One region of the Pseudoalteromonas sp. M8 genome, then DNA from elsewhere that is predicted to be linked to it. Evidence: predicted binding sites of a transcription regulator. Region 1 holds the regulator's gene; the other holds the start of a gene.

Region 1 (15,670 bases):
GCGGCTAACGTCAGCTTTTTCGCAGAAACATAATACAGACCATTCGCAGCAATCCAGATCCCGCCATCTTCATCTTGCAAGATATCTCGTACAGGCCCCTGCAGATCGAAACGCCGAGCTTCTAAGGTTTGGGGATTGAGTCTTAACAATCCTCGACGCGTGCCAACCCAGAGCATGCCAAATCGATCCACCACCAATTTATTAATGGCATTACTATTTAAAAACTCGGTATTTTGGGTGTTGAAGTTTTGGAATTGATGACCATCAAACCGACTTAAGCCAAACTGAGTTCCGAGCCAAATGTAGCCTTGATTGTCTTGAACGACACTCTTAACGCTTTGTGACGGTAACCCACTTTGGATATTCCACTGTTTAACTACGTAATCATCTATCGCCGCAAAACTCGTAATTGGTAGCAGCAAAGTGAAAATGAAAAACAATAGCCTTGTCATCTCGATTCCATCACATCAGCACAGTTAGACTAAAATGCCAGTTTTAAACAAAGCTTGCACGCAAATCAATGAAAAAATGCCAGCTAATACATCATCTAGCATAATCCCCGAGCCACCGTGCAAACGTTTATCGAGCCATCTTATCGGACCCGGTTTCAAAATATCGAAAAAGCGGAACAAAATAAAGCCAACGATTAATGACTGCCAGCTAAGCGCCGCCCCTATCATGGTAATATAAAAACCTGCCACTTCATCCCAGACAATGGCTGGGTGGTCATGAACATTAACATCGTCTGCTGTTTTACCACACACCCAGATCCCAAATAACGTCATGACAATCGCAACCAGACATTGCAGCCAAATTGGTGCGCCTTGGGTTGCAAAAATAAACGGTAATGCGGCGAAGGTGCCAAAAGTACCAGGTGCTTTTTTCGCTAAACCAAGACCAAACCCGAGTGCAAAGAATTGATGCGGCTTCTTTAAATTAAATACATACTGCTTAGCCAAACCAACTCCTAGCTAAAATGCTCAAAACCAAACCCTGAGAGCTGGTAAGGTTGACCTTTTTTGAGCAATTGAATTTCGCCATTATTAGCCGTAATTTGGCCAATACAAACTGGCTCAACACCATATTGCTTCAATCTGGTTTCCACGGCATTTTTGTTATTATCATTGACCGTGAAGAGTAACTCGTAGTCATCGCCAAAACCGAGCGCGAGCCGCATGCGTGCATCTTCATCAAGGCTTGAGCGCAGCGCATCAGACTGAGGAACTTTATCGGCGTTTATCTTAGCGCCAACTAACGAGCTACGTAAAATATGCTTAAGATCCGCGAGTAGACCGTCTGAGATATCAATTGCAGAGGTAGCAAGACCCCTAAGAACTTGGCCCGCAGCAACCCTTGGTGCTGGGTAGTTAAACTTTTCAAGCGCCGCTTTGTAATGTTTTGGCTCAAGTGTCCAGCCCTGTTTTCGCGCTTCAATAGCAAGCCCTGCGTCACCAAGTGGACCTGTTACATAAATCCAATCACCCACCCGCGCTCCTGAGCGCTTGAGTGCTTTACCAGTTGGTACAATACCTTTTGCACATACAGTGATAGTCAATGGACCTTGCGTTGTATCGCCACCTATTACTTGTACGTTATAGTACTCAGCAATTTCATGCATGCCCTCAGTGAAGGCTTCTAACCACTCCAAGTCAGCCTTAGGTAGCGTTAAACCAAGTGACACCCAAGTAGGTTCTGCACCCATAGCAGCTAAGTCGCTAAGATTCACAGCGATAACCCGATGGCCTAGTGCTCGAGGTGGAATATCTTCAAAAAAGTGCACACCCGCAACTAGCGTATCCGTAGTTACCGCAAGTTGATTGCCAGCAGGAACTGAAACCAAGGCGCAGTCATCACCGATCCCAAGCTCTACATCTCGGCGAGTAATGCCACGGCCTTTAAAGTAGTGATTGATTAGCTCAAATTCTTTCATACACAAAAAAGCCGGCCAAGGCCGGCTATTCCTATAGTAAAGCTTATTTGCGAATAAACTTAACCGCTTTGTCTAGTACACCGTTAACGAATTTGTGGCTCTCTTCAGCGCCAAACATTTTCGCTAACTCAATACCTTCGTTGATAGCCACTTTGTATGGCACATCTTCACGGAATTTAAGCTCATAAGCACTAACACGTAACACGGCAAGCTCAACCATATCCAATTCTTCAAGTGGACGAGCTAAATGCGGACGAATTGCTTCGTCTAGCTGCTTTTGGTTAACAACAACACCACGCGCTAAGTCTTTGAAGTATTCTACATCGACTTTCGTTACGTCGTTTTCGATCAGCATTTGCTGTTCGATATCGGCAATTGGGTTACCACTTAGCTGCCAAGAATAAATAGCTTGTAAAGCAAGTACACGTGCTTTGCGTCTAGCTGCTGGTTTCACTGAGATTCCTCTTAAATTTGCTCTAGCACGTTCACCATTTCTAGAGCTCCAAGGGCGGCTTCTCCCCCTTTGTTGCCCATTTTAGTGCCCGCGCGCTCGATAGCTTGCTCAATGCTTTCAGTAGTAAGTACACCAAAAGCAACAGGGATGTCATAATCTAATGAAACGCTAGCTAAGCCTTTGTTAGACTCGTTAGCAACTAAATCGAAGTGTGGTGTACCACCACGAATAATCACACCTAGCGCAATAATCGCGTCGTGCTCTTTTTTCATCGCAACGCGTTTTGCTGCTAGTGGTAGTTCAACCGCTCCGGGTACATATACAACCGTGATGTCTTCATCGCTAACACCACCGGTACGTTTTAATTCATCTACAGCGCCTTCAAGTAAGCTGCTACCGATAAAATCGTTAAAACGTGAAATGACAATGGCAAATTTTTTGCCAGGAGCGTATTTATTACCTTCGATTACTTTCATTAGATGTTCCTAATCTGTATGAGCAATTGCCAAATTGAGGCGCATGATAGCACAGTAATGTGGCAATCGCCTACTATCTGAATATAGGCGATTGCAATCAATTTGGCATTTTGGAATTATTTTGGTTCGACGTATTCAACCACTTCTAAATGGAAACCAGACAGTGCATGATATTTTTTAGGTAGACTCATTAGGCGCATTTTCTGAATGCCTAAATCAGCCAAAATTTGCGACCCCACACCTACGGTGCGCGAAGTACCTTGGAATTTACGGTAGTTCACCTGTTCACCCGCATCTTCCGCAGCAAATGCCTTAACCAGCGCTTCCATCTCTTCGCTGCGTTCTTGCTTACCAAGAATGACTAATACGCCTTCGTTGTCGGCGATGTGCTTCATGGCACTTTGCAGTGTCCAGCTTCTATCCGCGCTGCGATCTGAATGAAGAATATCGTTAAACGTGCTTTGCAAATGCACACGTACTAAATTGGCTTCTTCCGATTTGATCTCGCCCTTTACCATCGCATAATGCAGTTGATTATCAATGGTGTCTTTGTACGTCACTAGATTAAACTCACCAAACTCAGTAGGCAGTTTACACTCTGCTACTTTTTCGATAGTGGTTTCGTTTAAGTTACGATACTCAATTAAATCAGCAATGGTGCCGATTTTAATATCGTGTTCTTTTGCGAATACTTCTAGTTGTGGGCGACGTGCCATAGTGCCGTCTGGATTGAGAATTTCAACAATCACAGATGCAGGCTCCAGTCCCGCCAAACGCGCTAAATCACATCCGGCTTCAGTATGGCCTGCACGCGTTAAAACGCCGCCTGGTTGCGCCATGATTGGGAAGATATGACCTGGTTGTACAATATCTTCAGGTACTGCACCTTTGGCAACTGCAGCTTGTACTGTACGGGCGCGATCTGCCGCTGAAATACCTGTCGTTACGCCTTTCGCAGCTTCAATAGACAAAGTAAAGTTGGTAGAGAACTGAGCGCCATTGGTTTTCACCATTAGTGGCAAGTTCAGCTGCTCACAGCGCTCCTGTGTCATGGTCAAACAGATTAACCCGCGACCATATGTTGCCATGAAATTAATTGCATCTGGTGTAATGTGCTCTGCTGCAATGATCAGATCACCTTCATTTTCTCGGTCTTCATCGTCCATCAAAATAACCATTTTACCGGCTTTAATGTCCGCGATGATTTCCTCAGCACTATTTAAACTCATAGTTTTCCCATTTTTACTTTGTCTATGGCTACTTTATAAAGCCAGCTTTCACCAATAGACTGGTTGTGAGAGTGGACTCGCTGGCAGCGCTTGGCTCACCCTGAATTAGTCTTTCGAGGTAGCGGGCGATTTGGTCAACCTCTAGGTTTAATTTTGACCCAACTTGAAAACCTGCAATCGTCGTTTCTTGCGCCGTGTGTGGCACTATGGTCAATTTAAAGCGATTTTGTTCCACGGCATTGACCGTCAAACTGATACCATCAATGGCAACCGAACCTTTATACGGAATATACTTCATTAGCGATGACGGCGCAGCTAACCAATAGTCAGTCGCTCTGGCATTAGCGGTTATCTCAACCACTTCAGCAATACCATCCACATGGCCTGACACCAAATGACCGCCTAGACGTGAAATCGGCTGCAGTGCCTTTTCAAGATTTACCTTTTGGCCTTGTTTGTACTCGGCAAAACGCGTCAAACTTAAGGTTTCGTTAGAAACATCGGCTTTGAAGCCATCATGAAACTTCTCAGTTACGGTCAGGCAAACCCCGTTCGTGGCAATACTATCACCCAAGTTTACATCACTCATATCAAGAGATGTCGTGGTCACACGAACAATTAAATCGCCGCCCTTGAGCTGCAATTGAGTTAATGTTCCTGTTGCTTCGATAATACCTGTAAACATTTTACTTCTCTTTAGTCGCGATAAGTTTGAGATCAGGCCCCACTTGGCAAACGTCGCCAAACACTAACTCAGGTATTTGCGACATGGCACTCAGTGGTGTGGTGTTAAACAGCCCTTTTCCAGCGCCAATTATTTTCGGTGCCAAATAGATGATATATTCATCGATTAGCCCTTGTTCATGCATTACCCCCGCAAGGGTGGCACCGGCCTCTAGCCAAACATAATTACAGTGCTTTTCAGCCAACTTGTTGAGAACGGCTTTTAGGTCGAGCTTACCGTTGATTTCAGGCACGACAATTTGCTCTACGAAATGAGGCCATTGCGCTGAATTATCAATAGTACGGCGAAAAATAATCACTGGAGATGCAATTTTAAATAGCGCAAGATCTGGTGTCAGACGATTTTGTGAGTCAATAATCGCACGTATCGGTTGGCGTAGCTCAGATTGGGGATAATCGGTGTCTTGCAAAAACTCTTCACGAACATTGAGTCTTGCGTTGTCTACCATAACTGTATCGGCTCCGGTCAAGACCACACAGCTCTGCGCGCGGTGGCGCTGTACGTCTAAGCGCGCTTCCGCTGAGGTAATCCACTTGCTCTGGCCATTGTTTAATGCGGTTTTACCATCAACAGAAGCGGCTAGCTTACAAGTCACGAACGGCAACCCATACTCCATTCGCTTCAAGAATCCGGTATTCAGTGCCCTTGCTTGTGGCTCTAACAAACCAGAAGCCGTTGCAATTCCCGCGGCTTCTAACATTGCCAATCCACGCCCTGCAACTTGTGGGTTGGGATCAACCATGGCTGCAACCACTCTGCTGACGCCTGCGTCAATCAGACCTTTTGCACACGGCGGCGTTCTGCCATAGTGACTACATGGCTCAAGCGTTACATAGGCAGTTGCACCTGCGGCTTTAGCTCCAGCTTGCTTAAGCGCATGTACTTCAGCATGGCCTTCACCTGCTTTTAAGTGTGCGCCTTCGCCGACTATTTCACCGTCTTTTACAATCACACAACCGACGTTTGGGTTTGGTGTTGTGGTGTATTTACCGCGCTTTGCAAGCGTGATGGCGCGGCTCATATAATCATGGTCTTGCGTTGTGAACTGGCTCAATCCCCCAACCTCGCAATTTCTTCACCAAACTCACGAATATCTTCGAAAGAGCGATATACTGAAGCAAATCGCACATAAGCCACTTTATCGAGCTTTTTAAGGGCTTCCATAATACATTCGCCAATCATGTCGCTTGGTACTTCACGTTCGCCAGTACCACGAATTTGAGATTTAATCTGATGTACTACTTCTTCTATTTGTTCTGTGCTGACGGGACGCTTTTCCAGCGCTCGGTGCATGCCATTGAGTAACTTATCTTCATTGAAAGGCTCTCTAGTACCATCTTGCTTTATCACGCGCGGCATTAAGAGCTCTGCGCCCTCGAAGGTAGTAAAACGTTCGTGGCATAAAATACACTCACGACGGCGACGGACTTGGTGGCCGGAAGCAACCAAACGTGAATCTATCACTTTGGTATCTTTGGCTGTACAGAATGGACAATGCATAGACGCTCTCGTTGACTCAAAAACAAAAAAGGCCGCTTGAATGCGGCCTTAATCATAACAAAAAACTGCTTTTTTGTGAGCGAAATTATGCGTAAACAGGTAATTTAGCGCAAATTGCTTTTACTTTTTCTTTCACTTGTGCCTGTACAGACTCATCATTGATGTTGTCTAGTACGTCACAGATCCAGCCAGCAAGCTCTTTCGACTCAGCTTCTTTGAAGCCACGACGAGTGATCGCAGGAGAACCGATACGAAGACCAGAAGTAACGAACGGTGAACGTGGATCGTTTGGTACAGAGTTTTTGTTTACTGTGATATTTGCACGGCCAAGCGCTGCATCTGCATCTTTACCTGTGATGTCTTTATCAATCAGGTCAAGTAGGAACAGGTGGTTTTCAGTTTTGCCAGAAACCACTTTATAGCCACGCTCCTGAAGTACCGCAACCATAGCTTGTGCATTTTTAACCACTTGCTCTTGGTATGACTTGAACTCTGGCTGTAGTGCTTCTTTGAACGCAACCGCTTTTGCAGCGATAACGTGACATAGAGGGCCACCTTGGCCACCAGGGAATACGGCAGAGTTTAGCTTTTTGTAGATTTCTTCATCATCACAAGCAGAGATGATAAGACCACCACGAGGACCCGCTAGCGTTTTGTGCGTTGTTGTTGTTACAACGTGTGCATGAGGCACTGGGCTTGGATAAATACCAGCGGCAACTAGACCTGCAACGTGCGCCATATCAACAAGTAGGTAAGCGCCTACTTTGTCAGCGATTTCGCGGAACTTAGCCCAGTCAACGATACCTGAGTACGCAGAGAAACCACCGATGATCATTTTTGGCTTGTGCTCAAGTGCTAACGCTTCAACTTGCGCGTAATCGATTTCACCAGTCTCTTCGTTTAGACCGTACTGAATAGCATTGTACGTTTTACCAGAGAAGTTTACGTGTGAACCGTGCGTTAAGTGACCACCGTGAGCAAGGCTCATACCTAGCACGGTATCATGTGGCTGAAGTAGCGCTTGGAATACCGCCGCGTTTGCTTGTGAGCCAGCGTGAGGCTGAACGTTTGCGTAAGTCGAACCAAATAGCGCATTGGCACGGTCAATCGCGAGCTGCTCAACCACGTCAACGTGCTCACAACCGCCGTAGTAACGCTTACCTGGGTAACCTTCAGCATACTTGTTTGTTAGCTGAGAACCCTGCGCTTCAAGTACACGTGGGCTACAGTAGTTCTCAGAAGCGATAAGCTCGATGTGCTCTTCTTGACGTGAAGTTTCTGCTTCAATCGCTGCAAATAGTTCTGGGTCAAAATCTGCAATATTCATGTTACGTTCTAACATGGTTTCTCCTAGGTAAACGTAAGGGTATTTTTAAAGACAATCTAGCATCACAAGATAACCAGTTTGCCTATGAAATCAGCATGGGCATATTTAAGCAGGGATTGAATTTATTTCACACCCCTATCGCGATGATATTTTTTTATTTAAACATTAATATTTTAAATAAGACAACCTAAGTTGCATTTGAAAAGCTAATATAGTCTTGAAATTGACCTTATCTGAGTGGCCGTTCTACCCACTCAGATAGGCACTCTGATTTAGTTGAGTTTTGCTAACATTGCTGCCTTCAAAGCATCATAATCTGCACTAAGCGGCTCTGCCAAACATGGTTTTTGCAATGCATCGGCCAACGGTTTCGGCATATCAAGCTGCTGATTTAAAACACCTTCTACAGATTCCTTAAACTTCGCAGGATGCGCAGTGGCAAGGAAAATTCCAGTTTCATCCGCTTGAGAGTCCAACGCTAATCCCTCGTAGGCTATCGCTGTGTGCGGCTCAGCCAAGTAACCTTTATCATGTAATTCTTGCATTACTGTCTGAGTTCGCGCTTCCGTCACCGAACGTGAATAAAAGTCATGTTTGTTAAAATCCCCTCTTTCTAGCATGATTTCAACACGAGGCCAGTTATTAGGTTTACTCACGTCCATCGCATTAGAGAGTGACTCCAAAGTGTCGTTTGGTTGCCACTCACCCGAGGCTATGTAACGGGGCACAGTATCATTTTGGTTTGTCGTGGCACTTAACTTGGCAATAGGCAGTCCAATCGCGGCCGCAATCATCGCCGCACAGACATTACCGAAGTTACCACTTGGCACTGAAACATGCACTTTATCACGCTGAGATTTAGGTAATTGTGCTAGCGCTTCAAAGTAATAACACACTTGCGCCACTAAACGGCTGATGTTGATGGAGTTTGCCGAATTAAGACCAAGCTTTTGCTTTACTTCGTCATCAAGGAATGCAGACTTCACCATCGCTTGGCAGTCATCAAAGCTGCCATCTACAGCATAACAATGAATGTTTTTCCCAAGTGTTGTAAACAGCTTTTGTTGGGCAAGCGAAATTTTGCCATGAGGATAAAGGATCACAACATCGACATTTTCTTTTTCGTAAAATGCATGGGCAACGGCGGCGCCCGTGTCACCACTTGTTGCGGTGAGGATAGTCACGCGCTCACCTTGATTAAACATGCTAATGCATTCCGCCATAAAGCGGCCGCCAAAGTCTTTAAACGCCAATGTTGGCCCATGAAAAAGCTCTAAACAATGCTGATTTTTAGCAACTTCGACTAATTTAGCAGGGAAATTAAAGGCGCGTTTTACCATCGCATCGAGGGTATCTTGTGGTAGTTCATCACCAATAAGGTGATGTAATACCTTGGCACTACGCTCAGCAAAAGGTAATTCAAGTAATGCATCAACATCCGCAATACACTCAAATGTAGGAGGGAAAAATACCCTTGGTTACGACCTAAACCAATTTTTACCGCTTCAACGAATGAGACTATCTGCTGTTCGTCTTTTAAATTCACTAATTTCATTACTTTTGATCCTTTAATTCTCTTGTGCCTAGCGTATCTAATCGGCAAATATGGCTAAAACCCGCTTCATTAACGTAATTTTGTTGCAACCATTGCTGCACGGCATTTGCCTGTTGCTCAGACTTACAAATACTAAATAGTGTGGGCCCTGCCCCTGAAATACTCACCAGCTCGGCACCTAAAGCTGGTAGCGCGTCTTTTGCTTCACTAAAGCCAGCAATGAGTGGCGCTCTCGCTTCCTCGGCAATGCTGTCTTTCATCATCGACAGTGCTTTGTCAAATTGACCTGACTGCATCAATAAACAAAAGCCCGACAGTCGCTGGGCAAACTCCACCGTATCATGCAAAGAAAACTGCTGTGGTAGTGCTTGCCTTGCTTTCGCTGTATTCAAGGCAAAGCCAGGATATGCAATAACATAAAACCAGCTTTCATCATGCGCAACGCTGATTGCTTTACTTGGAATGCAGTCTGCTGTCAGTTGTAGCCCACCAAGGTAGCAGGGCGTGATGTTGTCGTAGTGACGACCACCACTGACCTTAGCTTCAAAGTCGGCCATTAATTCAATAAGCGCCTCTTGGCTTAATTGCGTATTGGCAAAATCATTGAGTGCAGCAAAAGCGGCAACCACAGAGCAAGCGCTAGAGCCTAGACCTGAACCAACAGGAAGGCCTTTATACAAGGTCATGGCAACCGCCGGCATGTTGGGTGCCACATGCTGTTTGAAGTGCTGTAAACACTGAAACGCTAAATTGTCTTTAGGATCAGCGGAGAGCTTTTCAGCATATGGACCAATACAGTTGAACGTATCACGCTCTGCGGCTTCAACGCTGACCTGATCACCCAGTAAACTGCCATCAATAGGCTGGAGTGCGGCGCCAAGGGCATCAAAGCCAACACAAAAATTCCCCATTGACGCTGGTGCATAAAATGTTTTCATAGCTCCTACCTCGACAGCGTTTTTAGGATATCAGCAAATACGCCTGCAGAGGTTACCTCTGCGCCCGCGCCATAACCTCTGATCACAAAAGGCTTTGGTTGATAATATTGGCTCAAAATAGCCAGTGCGTTTTCACCGTCACGAATATCGTACAAAGCGTGCTCTTTATCTACCGCTTCAATGCCAACGCGGCATTTACCGTCAACAATTGAACCGACATAGCGTAGCACTTGGCCTTGTGCTTTGGCCGCCGCAATACGCGCTGCGAAAGCATCATCTAATTGCGGTAATTGCGCCATAAATTCATCAACACTGGCGCCCTCAGCAAACCCTTCAGGTAATACTGATTCAACTTCAATATCACTGAGTTCCAACGGCAGTCCCGATTCACGGGCAATGATAAGCAGCTTACGTGCGACATCCGTACCAGATAAGTCATCGCGCGGATCTGGCTCTGTAAAACCGCTTTGTTTGGCTTTCTCTGTCGCTTCCGATAGCGATAAACCATCCGACAATACGCCAAAAATATACGATAGCGAGCCAGACAAAATACCACTGAATGAAAGCAATTCATCTCCTGCGCCAAACAGCAATTTAAGGTTGTCTAATACAGGGAGTCCGGCGCCAACGTTGGTTTCGTATAGAAAGTGACGGCGTTTAGCTAGTGCAGCCTGCTGCAGTGACTGATAATACTCATAGCTGCCAGTATTGGCTTTTTTATTAGCCGCAACGACATGAAAGCCCGCGTTAAGAAAGTCTAAATAGCCATCGGCAACAAACTGAGCCGCACTACAATCGACAATCACAGGGTTAATTAAATGATTTTGTCTAACAAACTGGCTAACCTGTTGTAAATCAAAGCCCGACTCCGCTTTCTCAAGCGCCAATTCCCAGTTATCAAACGGAACGCCTTCAGGGTCTAAGTAACACTTACTTGAGTTTGCAATGCCATAGAGGTTCAAACGGATATTGCGTTTTTCAAGCCATGCTTGCTGCTTATGAAACTGCTTCATTAATTCTTGACCCACTAGACCGCAGCCAATCAAGAATACATCGATGGATGGCACGTGCGTGAAGAAGTTTTCGTGGCACACTTTTACTGCATCTTGGCAAAGTTCACCATCAACCACCGCCGAAATAGAACTCTCCGTTGAGTCCTGCGCGATGGCAACAATATTCACCTGAGCCTGTGCAAGTGACGCAAAGAATTTGGCCGCAAGACCTTTGTGCGCTTTCATGTTGTCGCCAACCAAAGTAACGATAGCAAGGTTACGTTGCACTTCAATTGGGTCGATTAATCCTGCTTGCGTTTCAAGCTCAAATGCCTGTTCAAGCGCAACCAGCGCAAGTGTTAAGTCTTGCTCATGGACACAGAAACTGATGCTGAATTCACAAGAAGATTGCGTAATAAGTACGATGGATACGTTATCTGCTGCCAGTGCAGAAAAGACCCGAGCAGCCATGCCAACCTTGCCTTTCATTCCAGGTCCTGCCACGGTCAACATAGCCAGTTTATCAAGACTCGAAAGCGCTTTCACTGGAGCTTCGCCACCGCCTTGAGCACAAATCAGTGAACCCGGCACTTCTGGGTCATGCGTATTTTTAATTTCACAAGGCACATCTGCTTTGGCGCAAGGTAAAATGGTTTTTGGATGAAGCACTTTGGCGCCAAAATAAGATAGCTCCATGGCTTCTTTATAAGATAGCACGTCGACCTTAGTCGCTTTCTTTATCAGACGAGGATCTGCACTGTAGACGCCATCAACGTCAGTCCAGATTTGACAGATTTCAGCTTCAAGACACGCAGCTGCGACAGCTGCAGAGTAGTCAGAACCGTTGCGACCAAGCGTTGTCAGCTCGCCCGCTTCATTGCTTCCCGTAAATCCTGCCATGATATAAAAACGCGACGCTTGGGCACGCACTAACTCTGCAAAACATACTTTACTTAGCTTAAGGTCAACTTCAGCATCGAGATACCCGCCCTGCGTTTTTACACAAGCGTCAGCACTAAGCGCGACTGAATCTGATTGCAGCATGGTGTCCATCAGCGCAACGCTAATGCGTTCGCCAAAACTAATGACATAGGCTCTTGCTTGATCTGGGCAATGTCCCAGTAACTTGGCCCCATCTAATTTATCCTTAAGTAATTCAAAGTCAGGCCAGCCTACAACACCACCGTACACCGCTTGTACTTCATCGTATAAGCCTTGGCTGCGGGAAGTAAATGACTGCCACAGGGAGTCAAACGCTTCTCCTCGTCCAGCCAAATCAGCAAGCTCAACGAGCTGATCTGTCATGCCACCGGGAGCCGACAGCACGATAAGCGCTTGTTGTTGGCCGTGGTCTTTAACTAGCTCGCTGACTCTTTGTAAACAGGCAAAATCTCTGAGGGAAGACCCTCCAAACTTTAGTACTCGCATCATTTTTCCTCATTCCAAAAACAAAAAAGGCCTGTGTTCTTAGTGAACACAGGCCTTTTTCAAACTCGCACTGACCTATGCCACTATCCCGTTAGGATGGTGGTTGTAATAATGGTCGTAGTGATAATATTCGTTTTCATAATTTTAGAGTGCCTGAAGTTTAGCCGCGCTGTCAATACGAAAGAGCAAAATAGATTATGCAAATTTTTAATAGTGACATTTGTAATTTGCATAGATAAGTTATCGGATACCAAACTGGTGCAGTAATCCTAATAACTGCTCTGCTTTAACCGGTTTTTCTAAAAACCCTAACGCCCCCAAATTTGCTACTCTTTCTTTCATCTTGGTCTGAACATCTGCCGAAATAACCACCACGAAACATTCAATTCGGTGTGCTTTTATTGCCTCTAACACAGCAATCCCATCAAGTATTGGCATGGTTAAATCCAGGCACAATAAATCTATTTGCTGGGTTTTCAGTAAATCAATCGCCTGCTGGCCATTCTGTGCTTGGTGCAAGGTCAGGTCTAATTTGCTTTGTAAGTTTTTAATGACTTGTTTACGGGCGACAGCCGAATCATCGCAAACTAAGACGGAATAACTCATAAAGTGGTCAGTCTTGTACTATCGTTAATAAAACGGTCACTGGATATCGCTATCTTATAACACATTAAACTTTCCTAGGTAAGGCGCTAAAAAGCATAATTAATGAAGATAATTATTTATTTTTAACCATTTATTGGCTAACTTTAAAAACAGATTATACAAAGGCGATGAACTTACCGTAGGAGCTCAGCTTAATTCATGCTGCAAAAAAGCCTCTCAAAAAAATTGCTCACCAATGTGCTGTCGGTTTACTTCCTTCTAACCTTTGTCGTCACATGTGGTCAAATCGTTGCCGAATACGTCAATACTAAAGACTATATTCGCAATGAACTTACTATGCTGCAAAAAACCTTTAGCCGCAGTTTGACCCGTGCCATATGGGAACTCAATACGAAGCAGACCGTTACTACGGCTGAGGGGCTACTTGCGATCCCCATGATCGAAGGAATTATTGTACGAGATGACAGCGGCGAAATTATTTCACAGCTTGGCCGCTCACTAGATATTCACGAGCTGTATAGCCAACAGCTTGTTCAAGAAGAAGCAATAATCGAAGATACGCCATCCGGTTTGTTTGGTTATACGTTTCCGTTGATTTTTGAATTCTCGGGACGCGCAACGCAAGTCGGCGACGTAACATTATTTTCTAGCCGAGAGGTGGTCTTTAGTCGCATCATGATCTCTATCTACTTTTTGATAGGTAATGCGATGATCAAGACAACATTCTTGATTATTCTATTTTTAATTGCCTTCAGAAAGCTACTTACCGAACCATTAAGCGATCTCACCGAACAAATTGAAGACTTTGAGGTCGACAACGTTGATGGCCATAAAATAGATATCGGCGCAAAAGAGCGTAATGAACTAAAGATCATGGAAGAGGCATTCAATAAGCTAATTGATAAGGTCTCTGAATATCGTAAAAAGCTCGATCAAACTCAAAAAGAGCTTTTGATCAGCAATGAAAAACTTGATCAACATAACATTCAGCTGGAACAAGAAGTCGCACGTAAGACCTCAAACCTGAGCCAAGCGATGATGGATCTTCAGCAACAAAAATATGAATTAGAAAAGCAGAAGTTAACGCTCACAGAAGAGATTGATTTAAGAAAACAAACAGAAGAAGAACTATTAACGAAACAAAAAGAACTTGAGAAATACGTAGATGAGCTGAACATGGCACAAGAGCGCTTAGTCGGCTCTGAAAAAATGGCGGCACTTGGTGGTCTCGTTGCCGGTATTACGCACGATATTAATACCCCCGTTGGTATTGGCGTGACTGCGACGTCGTTCTTACAGGAGCGTTTAGATCAGCTTGAGGCGGCTTACAACGGAAAAACCTTATCACCAAAAGCGTTAGAAGAATTCATTAGCGAAGCAAAGCAAAGTGCTAGCCTACTTACAACCAATTTAGACCGCGCATCTGAGCTTGTCGCAAGCTTTAAACAAATTGCAGTCGATCAGGCCAGTGAGGCGGTTCGTACCATTAACCTGAAGCAATACCTTGGTGAAGTGATCCGCTCATTACATCCAAAATTGAAGAAAACTCATCATCAAGTGAATATTGAGTGCCCTGAAGACATGACGCTAAATTTACCGGCTGGGGCAATTAGCCAAATATTCACTAATCTGATCATGAACTCTTTGATCCACGGTTTTGAAAATCAAGACCAAGGACAAATAGATATTAAGATTAAAGAAGACAATGGTATGGTAAATATCGTCTACAAAGACAACGGCAAGGGCGTAAGTAAAGCCCAACTAGACCGGTTGTTTGACCCCTTCTTTACGACCAAACGCGATCAAGGTGGCAGTGGGCTCGGTACCCATATTACCTTAAACCTCGTAAAACAAACCTTGAATGGGGATATCGAAGTAAATAGTGAAGAAGGCAAAGGCCTCACCTACTACATCAGTTTCCCAAAAGACTTACAAAAACCAATGGCGATGTTTAGCTAACCAAGTTTAGAGCACAACAACCATCCAATACGCCATACTGCAAAGTGGCGTATTGGCGCAAGATATCTCCCCCACCACCAAACATCATCTAGTGGAATACAAGCTGTGACCTTTTTGCTATGATGACCGCAATTTTATTCCAGACGGGCATATTTCTATGTGGTTCAGTAACTTAATCTGCTACAAATTCAAACAAGATGTAACTTACGCACAAGAAGATTTCGAAAAAGCACTCGAGCAGGATATTTTTCGTCCTTGTGGTAGCCAAGACATGACCACTTTTGGCTGGACAAAAGCCTTCGGTAAACATGGTCAGATGCTTTCACATTTTTCTCAAGACAGTATCTTAGTTTGTGCTAAGCGTGAAGAAAAGGTGCTTCCTGCAGCCGTAGTCAATGAAATGGTCGCCGAAAAAATTGAGCAAATAGAGCAACAAGAAAATCGTCCAGTAAAGAAAAAAGAAAAAGACGATATCAAGGAAAATATCCTAGCCACTTTATTGCCTCAAGCGTTCAAAAAATCGAGCCTGCA
Region 2 (15,670 bases), 950 kb from region 1:
TATCGATGCCAGACTTGCATTAGTTATTGATCCAATGCTGGCAACGGGTGGCTCACTGATTGCTACTATCGACATGCTAAAAAAAGCCGGTTCAAAAGAGATCAGAGCAATTGTGCTGGTGGCTGCGCCTGAGGGAGTAAAGCTGGTGGAAAAAGCACATCCTGACGTTGAAATATACACGGCAGCATTAGATAGCCACTTAAATGAGAAAGGATATATAGTCCCTGGGCTTGGTGATGCCGGTGACAAAATCTTTGGTACGAGAACCTAGCAGGTTTAGTGATTAACAGATTTTGTTTTTTGATCTAAAGCAATGATACAAAAAAATATGGTAGTAAAAACATGCTTTCCGCTCTATTTTTGTTAAAACAACAAAATAATATTAAGGATAGACGATGTATTTGCTACGTATTTTTTTGTGGCTAAGCTGCATTTCTGCTTCAGCAAGCGAGCTCCCCAGCATTGAAAAAATAGAAACATTTGCAACCAACTATCATCTCAATCTCAACATACATACACAAACAAGCAGTCTATCTGGCAGCGCAACGATAACGGTTAAAAATCAAGGAACAACACCAACTAGCGTAATCCCATTAAGACTTTATCGCTTGCTTAGTGTTGTCGATATCACTTCGGAAGCGGGTAAGTCCCTCAACTATACACAAGGAGTAGTAAGTAATATTGATGACTCACTATTTCAGTCTAATTATATTAAATTATCGTTATCTGAGGCGCTCCAACCCGATCAACAAACAACTTTTACTGTTAATTATTCTGGCCATATAAAGGGGTATGTAGAAACTGGGATGGCTTATATTAAAGATGACATCACCCCTTTGTTTTCTATTATTCGTATGGACGCATATGCTTATCCGCTCATCACAGTGCCTGATGATAGGGTCAATCGCGCGTCACGCTTTTGGCAGAAGCTGTATAACTACACCGCTAGCATCGAAGTGGATAGCGGCTTAGTAGTAGCAAATGGTGGAATTTTACTAGGCGTAACAGAAACCGAACAAGGACGAAAGGTTTATTCATACAAAAACCAGAAACCCTCATGGAGAATGGACTTCATGGTCGCACCATATACCGTGACAAAAGGGCATGGCTTTAAGCTATTTACGTTACCGGGAAATAAATATGCAACTGACTATATGGAAAAGGCAAAACAAACCATAACGTTGTATGAAAGTTGGTTTGGTCAACGTCAAAGCACTGGTGAGTTTAGCTTTATAGAGATCCCAAAGGGGTTTGGTGCTCAAGCTGATGTTACCGCAATTATTCAAGACAGCGAGGGGTTTGTGGAGGTAACTCGTTTGTATCACGAACTGAGTCATCTATGGGACCCACGTTCGAATGAAAGCTACTCACCACGCTGGAATGAAGGTAAGGCTACCTTTTTAGAGTATTTAACGGATTCACGGCTGAATAAAAGGGTGTCTTTAAGCTCGCATATGACAAACGTACTAAAACGAGCAAAAAACCAGTTCGTTAAACAGCCTAAATATTTAACGACTGCGTTTGAAGAGTATGGAAAAGCTGGACTTAATGCCTATTCGGTAGGGGCGCTATTTTTTGCGCTTTTGCATCATGAGCTAGGAGAGGAAAGGTTTAATCATTTACTACGTACTTTTTATGCAGCACATGTTAAAAGCGGAGCATCAACAGGCGACTTTATCCTTGCACTGCGTGATTTGAAAGATCCTAACATTGATTGGATATTATCTCGTTGGGTGAATAGCCATAGGTTCACGCTTGATATTTTAGACGCTACCAACTTTGAGAACTTCATCACGTTGAGTATAAGAAGTAGTAAAATATAAATAATCCAAATAAAAAAGCTACCCACAAGAGGTAGCTTTTTGGCTTCTATAAAAGAAAGGAATCGGTATTAAAAGTAGCCTCTAATGCCAAGCTTGATATTACGACCTGGAAGAGGGGCTTGCTCTTTGATAAACGAGCTATGCACAAAGCCTAGCTCATCTGTTAGGTTATCAAGGTTAACATAACCAACCATGTCACTGCCCATAAACTCAAAGTCATAGTTAAACGACATATCCACTAACGTATAGCCCTTAGTTTCACTTTCATAGCTCGCGATGTTGTCTTGCTTGAAGTAATGTGTCACCGTGAAGTTAGCTGTTAGGTTCTCGTAACTGTGTTCGTAATCGAGACCTAGCTTGTTGCTTGGAATACGTGGTAAATATTCGTCGTTATCTAACTTCGCTGTCAGCGAGTCACCAAACACTTTGACGCGTGCAAAGTTGCTTAGTTTGTAATGGGCATCAAACTCAAGGCCGTATAGCTTGGCATCACTGCTTTCAAACTTAAACACCGGAACAGCGCCTTCATGTGCATGATCCGCCACTTCTAAACCGTGCTCTGGACTATAGATATAGTCTGTTAATGCCTGATAGTAGAAGTTTTCGATGTCGTTATAGAAGAAATTAACGGTATAGCCAAAGTTACCTGAGAACTTTCTAAAGCTAATGTCTAGGTTGTTTGATGTTTCTTGTTCGATATCTTGCGGCTCAAAGTGTAAATGATCACCTTCTAGCTCATAACCAAGCCCTAGTTCATAGGTGCTGGTTGCGATATGAATGCCATTTGAAAGCAATTCGGCGGTTAATGGTGCGCGCTCCGAGCGAGACAGCGAAACAGCGACGTTTTGGCCTTCAGCAAAGTCGTACACGCCACCAATAGACAAGCTTAGATTGGTCATTTCCAGGTCATAAGAAATAAACCCATTATCTAAGTTACCACCATGGTCATGGTCGTGATCATGGTCGTGTTCACCTTCATGGTCATGATCTTCTTCGTACGCTTCCAGTTGATTGCCTTTGCTTGATAACTGGTAGTCTTCAATACGAGCACCTAACTCAAGTGTGAAGTCTCCAAAACGACGTTCTTCAAGGATATAAAGTGCGTGCGTTTTGGTATTGGTCGATGGCGTGAAAGCTTCTGCACCGTTTGCGGCGTAATCGCTGTCGGAGAAATGATAACCAACAGTGCCGTGCCACTCTCCTAAGCGGTGCTCTGCCGTTAAGCGTAACTCAGTTGTATCATTCTCAAATACAGTGCCAATGTTTCCATCTTCAATTTCAGCGTGTTCATAATCGGTGTAGCCGACACGTAGGCCAACAGATTCAAGCCAGTCACTGTGTACTGCATAATTTACAAGCCCTTGCCAACGGTCTTGTTTTACTCGAGCAAATACGGATTCTTCTTCGTGGTCATGCCCTTCCTCTTCATGCTCGTGATCATGGTCATGACCAATATGAGAGTGAGCAGGAATGCCATAGTCCGTATCAACACGGCCATAAGAGAAACCAACGGTCAGATGATCGCCAACGTAACTTGTACCTAAGTTAAATTGCTCAGAATCGATAAAGGTATTGTCGACGCGATTGGCGTACTCTGTTTCATGCTCTTCTGCTTCGTGGGCATGATCTTCGCCTTCATGTTCATGCTCGTGTTCTTCATGTTCGTCGTGTGGAAGCGCGAAATTAGGGGTTTCATAATCACCACCTTTACGCTTAACGCCATCGAAATGGAAGTTAAATCCGTCAAAGCCGGATTCTAATAATACCGCAAAGGTATTGGTATTTGAGTTGGTATCATGGCTATAGTCGGCAGCGCCCTGAAGGCTATCGATCACGTCTGTCGGAATACGATTATCAACAACATTAACCACACCACCGATTGCACCTGAGCCGTAAAGTAGGGTTGCAGGACCTCTTAGCACTTCAATTTGCTGCGCAGCCAGCGAGTCATTAGTGTTGGCGTGATCTGGGCCAACGCGCGAGGCATCGCTACTGTCTAACCCGTTTTGCGTGATTTTAACCCGAGGACCATCTAAACCACGGATGATAGGGCTTGAACTCACCGGACCAAAGTAACTAGCATTGATCCCTGGTTGGCCTTTTAGTGTTTCACCCAGTGTTGGTTTGGCACGGTTTTTTAGCTCATCCCCACTTAATACACTGACCGGAGAGGTCATTTCCATACTATTTTTATGTAGGGCAGAAGAGTAAACAACAATGCTCTCAACAGATGTTGGTTTTAGTTCGACTCGAACAAATCCTTGGGCTTCATCTACATCTACACGTTTATCAAGATAATTAGGCTTAGTAACGTGTAATTGAGAATCAGCATCTATTGCAATGGTAAATTGGCCATTCTTATCTGATTTAACTGACTTGCTTTTGCCATGAAGATGGATGGTTACATTACTAAGTGGTTGATTGTTTGCGTCAACAACTTTACCTGTTAGTTGTGCAGCATAAGCTGGCGCTGCACCTATTATTGAAATTAATGCGCTGGCGATAAGAGACTGCTTAAACATATTTTTATTACCACGAGTTAGGTTATGTATTGAACGAGTGAGCTGTTCGACTAATAGAGTGATAATATAACACTACAAATTTTGCGGATCAATAACGTTATACTATAACTTAGTTATTGTTGAAATTAGAATTACAGCTATAGTTAAGAAACAAGCTAAAGTGAGCACAACATAATGAACAAGCCATTTGTTTTCAAGGCAAGGATTAAGGTTGCTGACTTATTTCACCATAGCCACCATGAAGAAGCGTTTACTACCGCCATGTTGTCAAAAGAAAGTAGCGAGCATTTTGCGATGAAACTGCTTGGGATATGCGCACTGTCTTTTGATAAGCCGGCAAAGTGGAGCAAGGCGGAGAAAAAACATTGGCCGGACGTATGGCTAGAAGACGACAACGACCAGGTTGAAGTCGCTTTGTTTATTGGTACCTTAGAGGTTGATGAGATACTCAAGTATGAAAAGCTTTATGCTAAGGTTGTAGTGTTGTGTGCTGACGGTGAGCAATGGTTTGAAGAGCGTCGAGCGCAATTACAGTTTATTGGATCTTTCTCTGTGTTTAGTATTCCCACGGACTTTGTAGCTGAATTGTGTGAAATGCTGACGCGAAGTTTACATTGGGACGTGATTTTTGAAAATGGGGCGATGAGTGTTACTGATAGTGAACACTACATTCGTACTCAAATTACCAAGCTGATTTAACGCACTAGTTAACCTAAACTCGGGATAACGGCTGCTAGAGAACAAGTTGTTATGTCGCGGATTTTGGTTATTTACGGCAACTCTATTTTAATATGGCTTGTGGGTCTGCTACAGCACAATAAAATTTCCCCATCTCTCACAAAAGCAAGCGGCTCGTTCGCGTACTGTGTTTGTCCTTCAATGAGCTTGGCGCGGCAGGCGCCGCAAAAACCCTCGCGGCATTGATAGGGGACTTCAATATTTGCGGCTTCAAGGGTTTCGAGTATCGAAGACGAAGAAGCCACATATTCCAGTGGCTCCTCAATATTCTCAACCTGAATTAGGAAGGATGGCTTTTCAACCATTACAGGTCGAAATCGCCAAAGTCAGAGGCATCAACTTCAGAGTCGATTTGTCCAACAAGGTATGAGCTGATCTCAGCTTCCTGTGGTGCAACTTGAACATTGTCAGAAACAAGCCAAGCATTGATCCACGGAATAGGGTTCGATTTGGTCTCAAATTGCGTTGGTAAACCAACCGCTGACATACGAATATTTGTGATGTACTCAACGTATTGACACAAAATATCTTTGTTTAGTCCAATCATTGAACCGTCTTTAAACAGATACTCAGCCCATTCTTTTTCTTGCTCAGCTGCTTCAACAAACATCTTAATCGCTTCGTCACGGCATTGTGCTGCCACGATAGACATTTCAGGGTCATCTTTGCCTTCTTGCATGATATTCAGCATGTGCTGTGTGCCAGACAAATGAAGCGCTTCATCACGAGCAATTAGCTTGATGATCTTTGCATTACCTTCCATAAGCTCTCGCTCAGCAAAAGCAAACGAGCAGGCAAAACTCACGTAGAAGCGAATAGCTTCTAAGATGTTTACTGACATGATGCAAAGGTACAGAAGCTTTTTCAGTTCAAACAAGTTTATGACGACCGTTGTGCCGTTAATTTCATGCTTGCCTTCACCGTATTGATTATAAAGGCTTACCTTTTCAATCAGTTCGTCATAATACTTGGTCACTGCATCCGCACGTTCAACAATTTTGTCATTGCCCACGATGTCATCAAAGATTAACTCAGGGTTTTGCGTTACATTACGAATAATGTGAGTATAAGAGCGACTGTGAATAGTTTCACTAAATGCCCAAGTTTCGATCCAAGTTTCAAGCTCAGGGATGGAGACGATCGGCAAAAGTGCAACGTTTGGAGAGCGACCTTGCACACTGTCTAGCAATGTTTGATATTTTAGGTTGCTCAAAAAGATATGTCTTTCGTGCTCAGGAAGTGCCTGAAAGTCCAATCTATCCTTACTTACGTCTACTTCTTCTGGACGCCAGAAAAACGATAATTGCTTTTCAATTAGCTTTTCGAAAATAGGGAACTTCTGTTGGTCGTAGCGAGATACATTAACAGTTTGTCCGAAAAACATCGGTTCTTTTAATTGGTCGTTATGATTTCTGCTAAACGTAGAATATGCCATAAATGTGTTACTCAATACCTAAAAAAGCGGGTGATGACCACCCGCATAAAAAGTTATATTTTACAAGCGCCGCCTTCACAACCATCGTCTTCTGCTTCTGGTTTCATCTCATCTTGAGCATCCGAAGCACCGTCGCGGGTGTTATGGTAATAAAGTGTTTTAACACCAAGTTTGTATGCGGTGAGTAAGTCTTTTAGCAATAGCTTCATAGGAACTTTACCTGCTTCAAACTTACTTGGATCATAATTGGTATTTGCAGAGATAGTTTGATCGATGAACTTCTGCATAATACCAACCAGCGCAAGGTAACCATCGTTAGATGGAATATCCCAAAGTAGTTCATAGTTGTTCTTGAGGCGATCGTACTCAGGTACAACTTGCTTCAAGATACCATCTTTACTTGCTTTAACACTGATATGACCACGAGGTGGTTCAATACCGTTTGTCGCGTTTGAAATTTGCGATGATGTTTCAGATGGCATCAAGGCTGACAACGTTGAGTTACGCATACCGTGTTCTTGGATACTTGCTCTTAACGCATCCCAGTCAAGGCGTAATGGCTCTTCACAGACTTTATCAAGGTCACGCTTATAGGTATCTATTGGCATGATACCTTGTGAGTAGGTCGTCTCGTTAAACTTAGGACAAGCGCCGCGTTCTTTTGCCAGTTCATTCGATGCTTTCATCAGATAGTATTGGATCGCTTCAAATGTTCTGTGTGTTAGGCCGTTAGCACTACCGTCTGAGTACTTAACACCATTCTTTGCAAGATAATAAGCAAAGTTAATCACACCGATACCCAGTGTACGGCGTCCCATCGTTGCATTGTACGCAGCAGGAACAGGATAGTCTTGATAGTCTAATAGGTTATCAAGTGCGCGAACCGCAAGCTCTGCTAACTCTTCTAGCTCATCTAAAGACTTGATAGCACCTAAGTTAAACGCTGAAAGCGTACAAAGTGCAATTTCACCTTCAGGGTCATTTACATGGCTTAACGGCTTCGTTGGTAGTGCAATTTCAAGACATAGGTTTGACTGGCGGATCGGTGCAACCTTAGAGTCAAACGGGCTGTGTGTATTACAGTGGTCAACGTTTTGTAGATAAATACGACCGGTGCTCGCACGTTCTTGCGCAAACATTGAGAATAATTCAATCGCCTTAATGCGTTTCTTACGAATAGACTCATCTTGCTCGTACTTAACATACAGTTCTTCGAATTTATCTTGATCTTCAAAGAATGCGTCGTAAAGGCCTGGCACATCTGATGGACTAAAGAGCGTGATATAGTCGTCTTTAATTAGGCGGCTATACATGGTTTTGTTGAACTGCACGCCATAATCTAAATGACGCACGCGGTTTTCTTCAACACCACGGTTATTTTTTAGTACTAATAGGTTTTCAACTTCAAGATGCCAAAGCGGGTAGAATAGGGTCGCTGCACCACCACGCACACCGCCTTGAGAACAGCTTTTAACAGCTGTTTGGAAGTGCTTATAAAACGGAATACATCCTGTGTGGTACGCTTCACCATTTCTGATTGGGCTACCTAGTGCACGAATACGACCTGCGTTAATACCGATACCAGCGCGCTGACTGACGTATTTTACAATCGCAGAAGAAGTTGCGTTGATTGAATCTAGGCTATCAGCACATTCAATCAGTACGCATGAGCTAAACTGACGTGTCGGCGTACGAACACCAGCCATAATTGGCGTTGGTAATGAAATTTTGAATGTTGAAACCGCATCGTAGAATCGCTTAATGTAATCTAGACGCGTTTCTTTCGGGTAGTTTGCAAACAGGCTTGCAGCAACAAGAACATATAAGAACTGCGCACTTTCATAGATCTCACCTGTTACGCGGTTTTGTACAAGGTACTTACCTTCCAACTGCTTAACGGCTGCATAGCTGAAGTTCATATCTCGGCTATGGTCGATGTAGCTGTTTAGCTCATCAAACTCTGCTTTTGTGTAGTCAGTGAGAAGGTGCTGATCATAGCGCTTGTCTTCAACCAGCTTTACCACATGGTCGTGTAAGTGCGGCGGCTCAAAACAGCCATAGGCTTTCTTACGCAAGTGGAAAATAGCCAAACGAGCGGCTAGATACTGATAATCTGGAGACTCTTTTGAGATCAGATCGGCTGCAGCTTTAATAATCGTTTCGTGGATATCACCAGTACGAATACCGTCATAAAACTGGATGTGTGACTTTAATTCAACCTGAGAAACTGAGACGTTATCTAGGCCTTCTGCCGCCCATGTAATGACACGATGGATCTTATCTAGATCTAACGGTTCTTTGCGACCGTTTCTTTTGCATACAGATAGCTGTTGGTTCATGTTATGTGCCTGTATTCCTTAGGAACGCGCTTTAGATATCGCACGAATATAAAATTGTTTAGCAAACCACCACTATATATGGTGCCCTAGTGGCTAGGGATCACAAGATAGTGGGGTTGACGTGAATTTGCAAGAGAACAACTCGGGCAGAATTGTGGATAAGTTTGGGATAATTTATTTATGTAAGTACCCACTAACCTATGACAATCCACTTATCTGCCCACAAAGAAAAATCAACAAAAAGATGATGCTTTTCAGCAAAAATAAAAAAAAATTCTAACTGATTTTTTTCTACACAAATTCGTATCTATTATAGCAAAAACACAATATATGGTGTTTTATTTTTTTATCGACACTAAATATGCGATAACGTGTCTAATGGGTTAGTAAGATAGAGATCCGCATGCCAAGACTTAGCTTCGGATTCAGATGGAATGAATCCCCACATTGCTGCTGCACTAATCATTTTTGCGGATTTTGCAGCAATAATGTCTCGCTCAGCATCGCCAACATAAATACACTGCTCTGGCGAAATCCCCAATTTTGAAGCCACTAATAGCAAAGGTTCTGGATGAGGCTTGGCCACCGCCAGTGTATCTCCGCATACTACTGTCTCGATCTTTGCAAGTTCAGGGATCTGTTTTAGTAGCGGAAGTGTTAAAAACTCAGGTTTGTTCGTCATGATCCCAACCTGAATCTCTTTTTCTAAAAGTGCCGCTAATAACTCACCAATTTGCGCAAAGCATTGGGAATGTACTGATAAATTCGCCAGGTAGTAGTCGAGTACACCCTGCCGTAATATTTGAATGTCGTAGTGCTTTAATGACTCACCAAATCCTACTTGCAACATCGCTGCTACGCCGTTTGAAATCGCACTGCTATAAACCTGTTTGCCGACAGTAGGCATTTTATTAGCAGCTAAAACGTGGTTTAGTGCGGCTCCCAAGTCATCACTGGTATCCAGCAAGGTGCCGTCTAAATCAAATAGTACCGCCTGGATCATGCCAGCTTCTCAAAGTGTAGAATGTAGTTAACTGAAACGTCTTTAGTTAAGGTAAATGTTTTGCCGATAGGGTTGTAGTTAACCCCTGTCGCCGCCCTAACTTTGAGGTCGTATTTTTCAGCCCAATCAATTAAGGTTGAAGGGCGAATAAATTTATCATGCTCATGCGTGCCTTCAGGAACCATTTTAAGCAGTTTTTCTGCGGCGACGATAGCCAGTAAATACGCTTTTGTAGTTTTGTTTAAGGTAGAAAAAAATACATGACCGCCGGGCTTAACTAGCTGTGCGACTGAACGAATAATGGATTCTGGGTCTGGTACGTGTTCTAGCATTTCCATGCAAGTTACTACATCGAACTCACCTTGGTGCATGGCTGCGAATTCTTCCGCTGGCACTTTTTGATAGTCTACGTTAACGCCGACCTCTAATGCGTGGAGCTTTGCGACGTTAAGCGGCTCTTGCCCCATATCGATACCGGTTGCATTTGCACCCAGCTTAGCCATGCTTTCTGTTAAAATCCCGCCACCACAACCGACATCCAATACTGTTTTTGCGAATAGGCCTTCACACTTATCGTTAATAAAGTCCAACCTCAACGGGTTAATGTCGTGTAATGGTTTAAATTCTCCCTCTCGGTCCCACCAGCGCTCTGCTATTTCTTCAAATTTAGCGATTTCATTAGGGTCTACATTTTGATGTTCGGTCATAAAAAACTTCCTCGTCGAATTGAGCGCATTATAAAGGGGATTAGATAAAAATAGCACCTGTAAAACGGTAAAAAGTGTGTTAGCATGCTTGACGAATTTTATAATAAACAAAGCCCCCGCTGATACTCTGAGGCAATTCGGCTATTTTTTGAAGTGCGTTTAATTGGCGCTTCAGCAGAAAAAGCAATTTGCTATTCAGATAGCATCTCAACACAAGTTGTAGTGTGACACAAAAGGGGTGGACACTGAAGGAAAGTGGAGTCAAATGTCTGATCTCGCCAATGAAATCCTGCCAGTCAATATCGAAGATGAATTAAAAAATTCATACCTAGATTATGCAATGAGTGTAATCGTAGGTCGTGCATTACCTGACGTACGTGACGGCCTAAAGCCTGTTCACCGTCGTGTATTGTTCGCGATGAATGAACTTAAAAATGACTGGAACAAACCTTATAAAAAGTCAGCTCGTGTAGTTGGTGACGTAATCGGTAAATATCACCCGCATGGTGATAGCGCGGTTTACGATACTATTGTACGTATGGCTCAGCCTTTCTCTCTACGCTATATGCTCGTAGATGGACAAGGTAACTTTGGTTCTGTCGATGGTGACTCTGCAGCTGCGATGCGTTATACCGAAGTACGTATGGCGAAAGTCGCTCACGAGTTACTTGCTGACCTTGAAAAAGAAACCGTTGATTATGTACCAAACTACGATGGTACAGAGCAAATTCCAGATGTGTTACCAACTAAAGTGCCTAACTTATTGGTGAATGGTTCATCTGGTATTGCGGTTGGTATGGCGACCAATATTCCACCTCACAACTTAACTGAGGTGATCAATGGCTGTTTGGCTGTGATCCAGAATCCAGACATCACCATTGAAGAGTTAATCGACTATATTCCGGGTCCTGATTTCCCGACTGCCGCCATCATTAGCGGTAAAAACGGCATCGAACAAGCCTATAAAACAGGCCGTGGTAAGATCTATATCCGCGCGAAAGCTGAAATCGAAGTCGATGAGAAAACAAACAAAGAAACCATCATCGTTCATGAAATTCCTTACCAAGTTAACAAAGCAAGACTAATCGAAAAAATTGCTGAACTTGTTAAAGACAAAAAGGTTGAAGGGATCAGTGCACTACGCGACGAGTCGGATAAAGACGGTATGCGTATTGTTATTGAAATCAAACGCGGTGAAGTCGGTGAGGTTGTACTAAACAACCTATATGCTCAAACACAACTACAAACTGTGTTTGGCATCAATATGGTTGCACTAGACAACAACCAGCCTAAGTGTTTCAACCTGAAAGAAATGCTTGATGCGTTTATTATTCACCGTCGTGAAGTTGTAACGCGTCGTACTGTATTTGACCTGCGTAAGGCAAGAGACCGAGCGCACACGCTTGAAGGCCTCGCAATTGCGCTAGCTAACATTGACCCAATCATTGAGCTTATTCGTAAGTCACCAACACCAGCGGAAGCGAAAGCGGCGCTAACTGCGCGAGCTTGGGATCTTGGTAACGTTAAATCAATGCTTGAGCGCACTGGCGAAGAAAATGTTGCGCGTCCAGATTGGTTAGCGCAAGAATTAGGGATCCGTGATGGTCAGTACTATTTGTCTGAGCAACAAGCCCAAGCAATCCTAGACTTAAGACTACACAAATTAACAGGTCTTGAGCACGAGAAAATTCTAGCAGAATACAAAGAACTACTCGATCTTATCGCTGAGCTACTGTACATCCTTTCTACTCCAGAGCGTTTGATGGAAGTGATCCGCGATGAGTTAGTTGAAATCAAAGAAACGTATGGTGATGAGCGTCGCACAGAGATCACCGCTGCTGCGCACGATATCAGTTTAGAAGATTTGATCAACGAAGAAGACGTTGTCGTTACGCTTTCTCACGAAGGCTATGTGAAGTATCAACCTCTTAGCGATTACGAAGCTCAGCGTCGTGGTGGTAAAGGGCGATCTGCAACTAAGATGAAAGATGAAGACTTTATCGAACGTCTACTCGTTGCAAATACTCACGATACAATTCTTTGTTTCTCCACTTCTGGCCGCTTGTATTGGTTGAAAGTTTACCAGCTGCCGCTTGCATCACGTGCTGCGCGCGGAAAGCCAATTGTTAACTTGTTACCACTCGAAGCTGATGAGCGTATTACGACAATTTTACCGGTTCGTGAATACGAAGAAGATAAGTTTATCGTCATGGCGACGGCGAGTGGTATCGTTAAGAAAACACCTCTGACTGCATACAGCCGTCAGCGTGCAAGTGGCATTATTGCTATCAACTTGAACGAAGGCGATAGCCTGATCGGTGCTAACATCACCACAGGTGAAAATGACATCATGCTATTTACTGAGCATGGTAAAGTTGTACGCTTTAACGAGAAGCAGCGAGATTCTGAAACAGGTGAAGTGAAGCGTGATCCTGAAACTGGCGAAGAAATGTTGGCTTTACGTCCGATGGGCCGTACAGCAACAGGTGTTCGTGGTATCAAGATGCCAGATGACGTGAAAGTGGTATCACTAATCGTACCACAAGGCGATGGTGCAATCTTGACCGTAACTGAAAATGGTTATGGTAAGCGTACACCGCTTGAAGAGTACCCAGCGAAGAGCCGTGCAACACAAGGTGTTGTGTCAATCAAAGTAACTGAAAGAAATGGTTCTGTGGTTGGTGCGGTTCAAGTTGATGACAACGATGAAATCATGCTGATCTCAAACCGTGGTACGCTAGTTAGAACGCGTGTAAACGAAGTTTCTACGGTAGGCCGTAACACCCAAGGTGTTATTCTGATCCGTACGATGGAAGAAGAAAAGGTAGTTGGTCTTCAACGCATCGAAGAAATTGAAGTGGAAGCGTTGCCTGAAGGTGATGTTGCAGAGTTTGAAGGTGAAGCAACACCGGCTGCGGAACCTGACGCAGAGGAATAAAAAACCCTATCCAAAAAAAAGCGACTTCGGTCGCTTTTTTTCTTTCTGTCAATTTTTTCAATCTGTTCCTCTATGACAAGAGCCTGAAGCCTGATAAATTAAGGCTACCAACAATCCGACGTTTTAGTCGGGCAGCCCACTGTTCATCCAAAAAGTCATGAGAATAACGCTATTCTTTGGATGATCTAGATTATTTGGAATGAGGAAAAATATGACGGTTTATAATTTTTGCGCGGGTCCTGCGATGTTACCTGTTGAAGTTATGAAAAAAGCGCAAAAAGAATTTTTAGATTGGCAAAATTTAGGCGTGTCGGTGATGGAAGTTAGCCATCGTTCAGCGCCTTACTTGGAGATGGCGAAGCAGTGTGAAGCCAGCTTACGTCGTTTGATGAACATCTCTGATGAATTTGAAGTCCTGTTTATGCATGGTGGTGGCCGAGGTCACTTTGCAGCTGTACCGCTAAATCTACATGTTGATGGTGTACCTGGCGTATATATCGAGAACGGGATCTGGTCTACCGGTGCGACGAAAGAAGGTGAAAAATTCACGCAAACGCATGCGATTAATATTCGTACTGACGAAAATGGTCAATTCGATATTTTACCTGTCTCCGAGTGGAAGCTACCAGAAAACGCTTCATATATTCACTATTGTCCAAACGAAACCATCGATGGTATTGAAATATTTGACGTTCCAAAGCATGCAACCGCACCAATTGTAGCGGACATGTCTTCCAATATTTTATCTCGTGAAATTAACGTCGATGACTTTGATTTGATCTATGCTGGTGCGCAAAAAAATATCGGTCCTTCGGGTCTCAGTATCGCCATTGTACGTAAGACGTTATTGAAGCGTGAAGGGCTGCCAAGACCTGCTATCCTTGATTACGCCATTGAGGCTGATCAGCAAAGCATGTACAACACACCACCGACATTTGCATGGTATCTTGCGTTTGAGGTATTCAAGTATCTTGAAAGCATTGGTGGTGTTAAAGCTATGGAAGCGCACAATCAAGAAAAAGCAGCCATTTTATACGATTACATCGATGGCTCTGACTTCTATTCAAACAAAGTTGCAAAACATTGTCGCTCATTGATGAACGTACCATTTTGGTTAAATGATGACAGCCTAAATGCTAAATTCTTGGCAGAGGCAGAACAAAACGGTTTAATTGCACTTGAAGGCCACCGTTTTGTTGGCGGTATGCGAGCTAGTATATACAACGCCATGCCAATTGAAGGGATCAAAGCGTTAGTTGCATTTATGGATAAATTCGCACGGGAGAACTGTTGATGGAACAATTGACCCTCAAGCCTATTACTAAAGTCAGTGGCAGTGTGACGCTACCTGGCTCTAAAAGCTTATCAAATCGTATTTTGTTGCTTGCAGCATTGTGCGAAGGCACGACAAAAGTGACGAACTTATTGGATAGCGATGACATCCGCCATATGTTAGGTGCGCTATCCCAGTTAGGCGTTGAAGTAACGTTAGAAGACGATAATACGGTGGCACTGGTCAAAGGAAATGGTGGCAACTTTCACACCCCCGTTGAGCCGCTATTTTTAGGCAATGCTGGTACAGCATATCGCCCATTAACAGCAGTGCTTGCAGCTATACCCGGTGATTATGAACTGATTGGTGAGCCACGAATGGAAGAGCGCCCAATTGGCCATCTTGTCGATGCCATGCAAACGCTTGGTGCCGATATTCAATATCTCAAAAACAAAGACTACCCGCCGTTAAAAGTTGCAGGTAAGCAACTTGCTGGTGGTGAAGTTGAGATTGACGGCAGTATCTCAAGCCAATTCTTAACTGCATTATTGATGGCAGCACCGCTTTTTAGTGGCGATACGAATATTGCGATTAAAGGTGAACTGGTTTCAAAGCCTTATATTGATATTACCATTGGCGTGATGGCGCACTTTGGGGTTCATGTCGAAAACCACGATTACCAACATTTTGTGGTGAAAGCAGGCCAGCAGTATCAATCTCCTGGAACACTTATGGTCGAAGGGGATGCCTCGTCAGCTTCTTATTTCATTGCTGCAGCTGCAATCGCAGGTGGTGAAATTGAAATAAAGGGAGTGGGTAAACAAAGTGTGCAAGGTGATATCGGTTTTGCCAAAGTGATGGAACAAGTCGGTGCAGACATTGATTGGCATGA

Evidence for each region. Region 1 encodes NrdR, which represses ribonucleotide reductase genes. Its sites were predicted from a motif close to AAACACNANATNTNGTGTTT; they were not measured.
Region 2: a site for NrdR is predicted at 8,925-8,944, ahead of nrdA (class 1a ribonucleoside-diphosphate reductase subunit alpha). Genes of this name have one in related genera too.

The regions. Positions count from the first base shown of each region.
Region 1 is NZ_CP047240.1:3,290,097-3,305,766, forward strand. It holds gene GSF13_RS19650 (ligand-binding sensor domain-containing diguanylate cyclase) at 1-452, opposite strand, end outside; gene GSF13_RS19655 (phosphatidylglycerophosphatase A) at 477-959, opposite strand; gene thiL (thiamine-phosphate kinase) at 968-1,930, opposite strand; gene nusB (transcription antitermination factor NusB) at 1,974-2,384, opposite strand; gene ribE (6,7-dimethyl-8-ribityllumazine synthase) at 2,396-2,860, opposite strand; gene ribBA (bifunctional 3,4-dihydroxy-2-butanone-4-phosphate synthase/GTP cyclohydrolase II) at 2,977-4,089, opposite strand; gene GSF13_RS19680 (riboflavin synthase) at 4,118-4,774, opposite strand; gene ribD (bifunctional diaminohydroxyphosphoribosylaminopyrimidine deaminase/5-amino-6-(5-phosphoribosylamino)uracil reductase RibD) at 4,776-5,888, opposite strand; gene nrdR (transcriptional regulator NrdR) at 5,885-6,334, opposite strand; gene glyA (serine hydroxymethyltransferase) at 6,420-7,676, opposite strand; partial or broken gene thrC (threonine synthase) at 7,934-9,216, opposite strand; gene thrB (homoserine kinase) at 9,216-10,154, opposite strand; gene thrA (bifunctional aspartate kinase/homoserine dehydrogenase I) at 10,160-12,574, opposite strand; gene GSF13_RS19715 (response regulator) at 12,815-13,180, opposite strand; gene GSF13_RS19720 (HAMP domain-containing sensor histidine kinase) at 13,379-15,139, shown strand; gene rdgC (recombination-associated protein RdgC) at 15,297-15,670, shown strand, end outside.
Region 2 is NZ_CP047240.1:2,341,895-2,357,564, reverse strand. It holds gene upp (uracil phosphoribosyltransferase) at 1-271, shown strand, start outside; gene GSF13_RS15195 (M1 family aminopeptidase) at 396-1,823, shown strand; gene GSF13_RS15190 (TonB-dependent receptor) at 1,892-4,345, opposite strand; gene GSF13_RS15185 (YaeQ family protein) at 4,520-5,044, shown strand; gene yfaE (class I ribonucleotide reductase maintenance protein YfaE) at 5,116-5,388, opposite strand; gene nrdB (class Ia ribonucleoside-diphosphate reductase subunit beta) at 5,388-6,518, opposite strand; gene nrdA (class 1a ribonucleoside-diphosphate reductase subunit alpha) at 6,572-8,857, opposite strand; gene GSF13_RS15165 (HAD-IA family hydrolase) at 9,213-9,860, opposite strand; gene ubiG (bifunctional 2-polyprenyl-6-hydroxyphenol methylase/3-demethylubiquinol 3-O-methyltransferase UbiG) at 9,857-10,567, opposite strand; gene gyrA (DNA gyrase subunit A) at 10,833-13,505, shown strand; gene serC (3-phosphoserine/phosphohydroxythreonine transaminase) at 13,717-14,799, shown strand; gene aroA (3-phosphoshikimate 1-carboxyvinyltransferase) at 14,799-15,670, shown strand, end outside.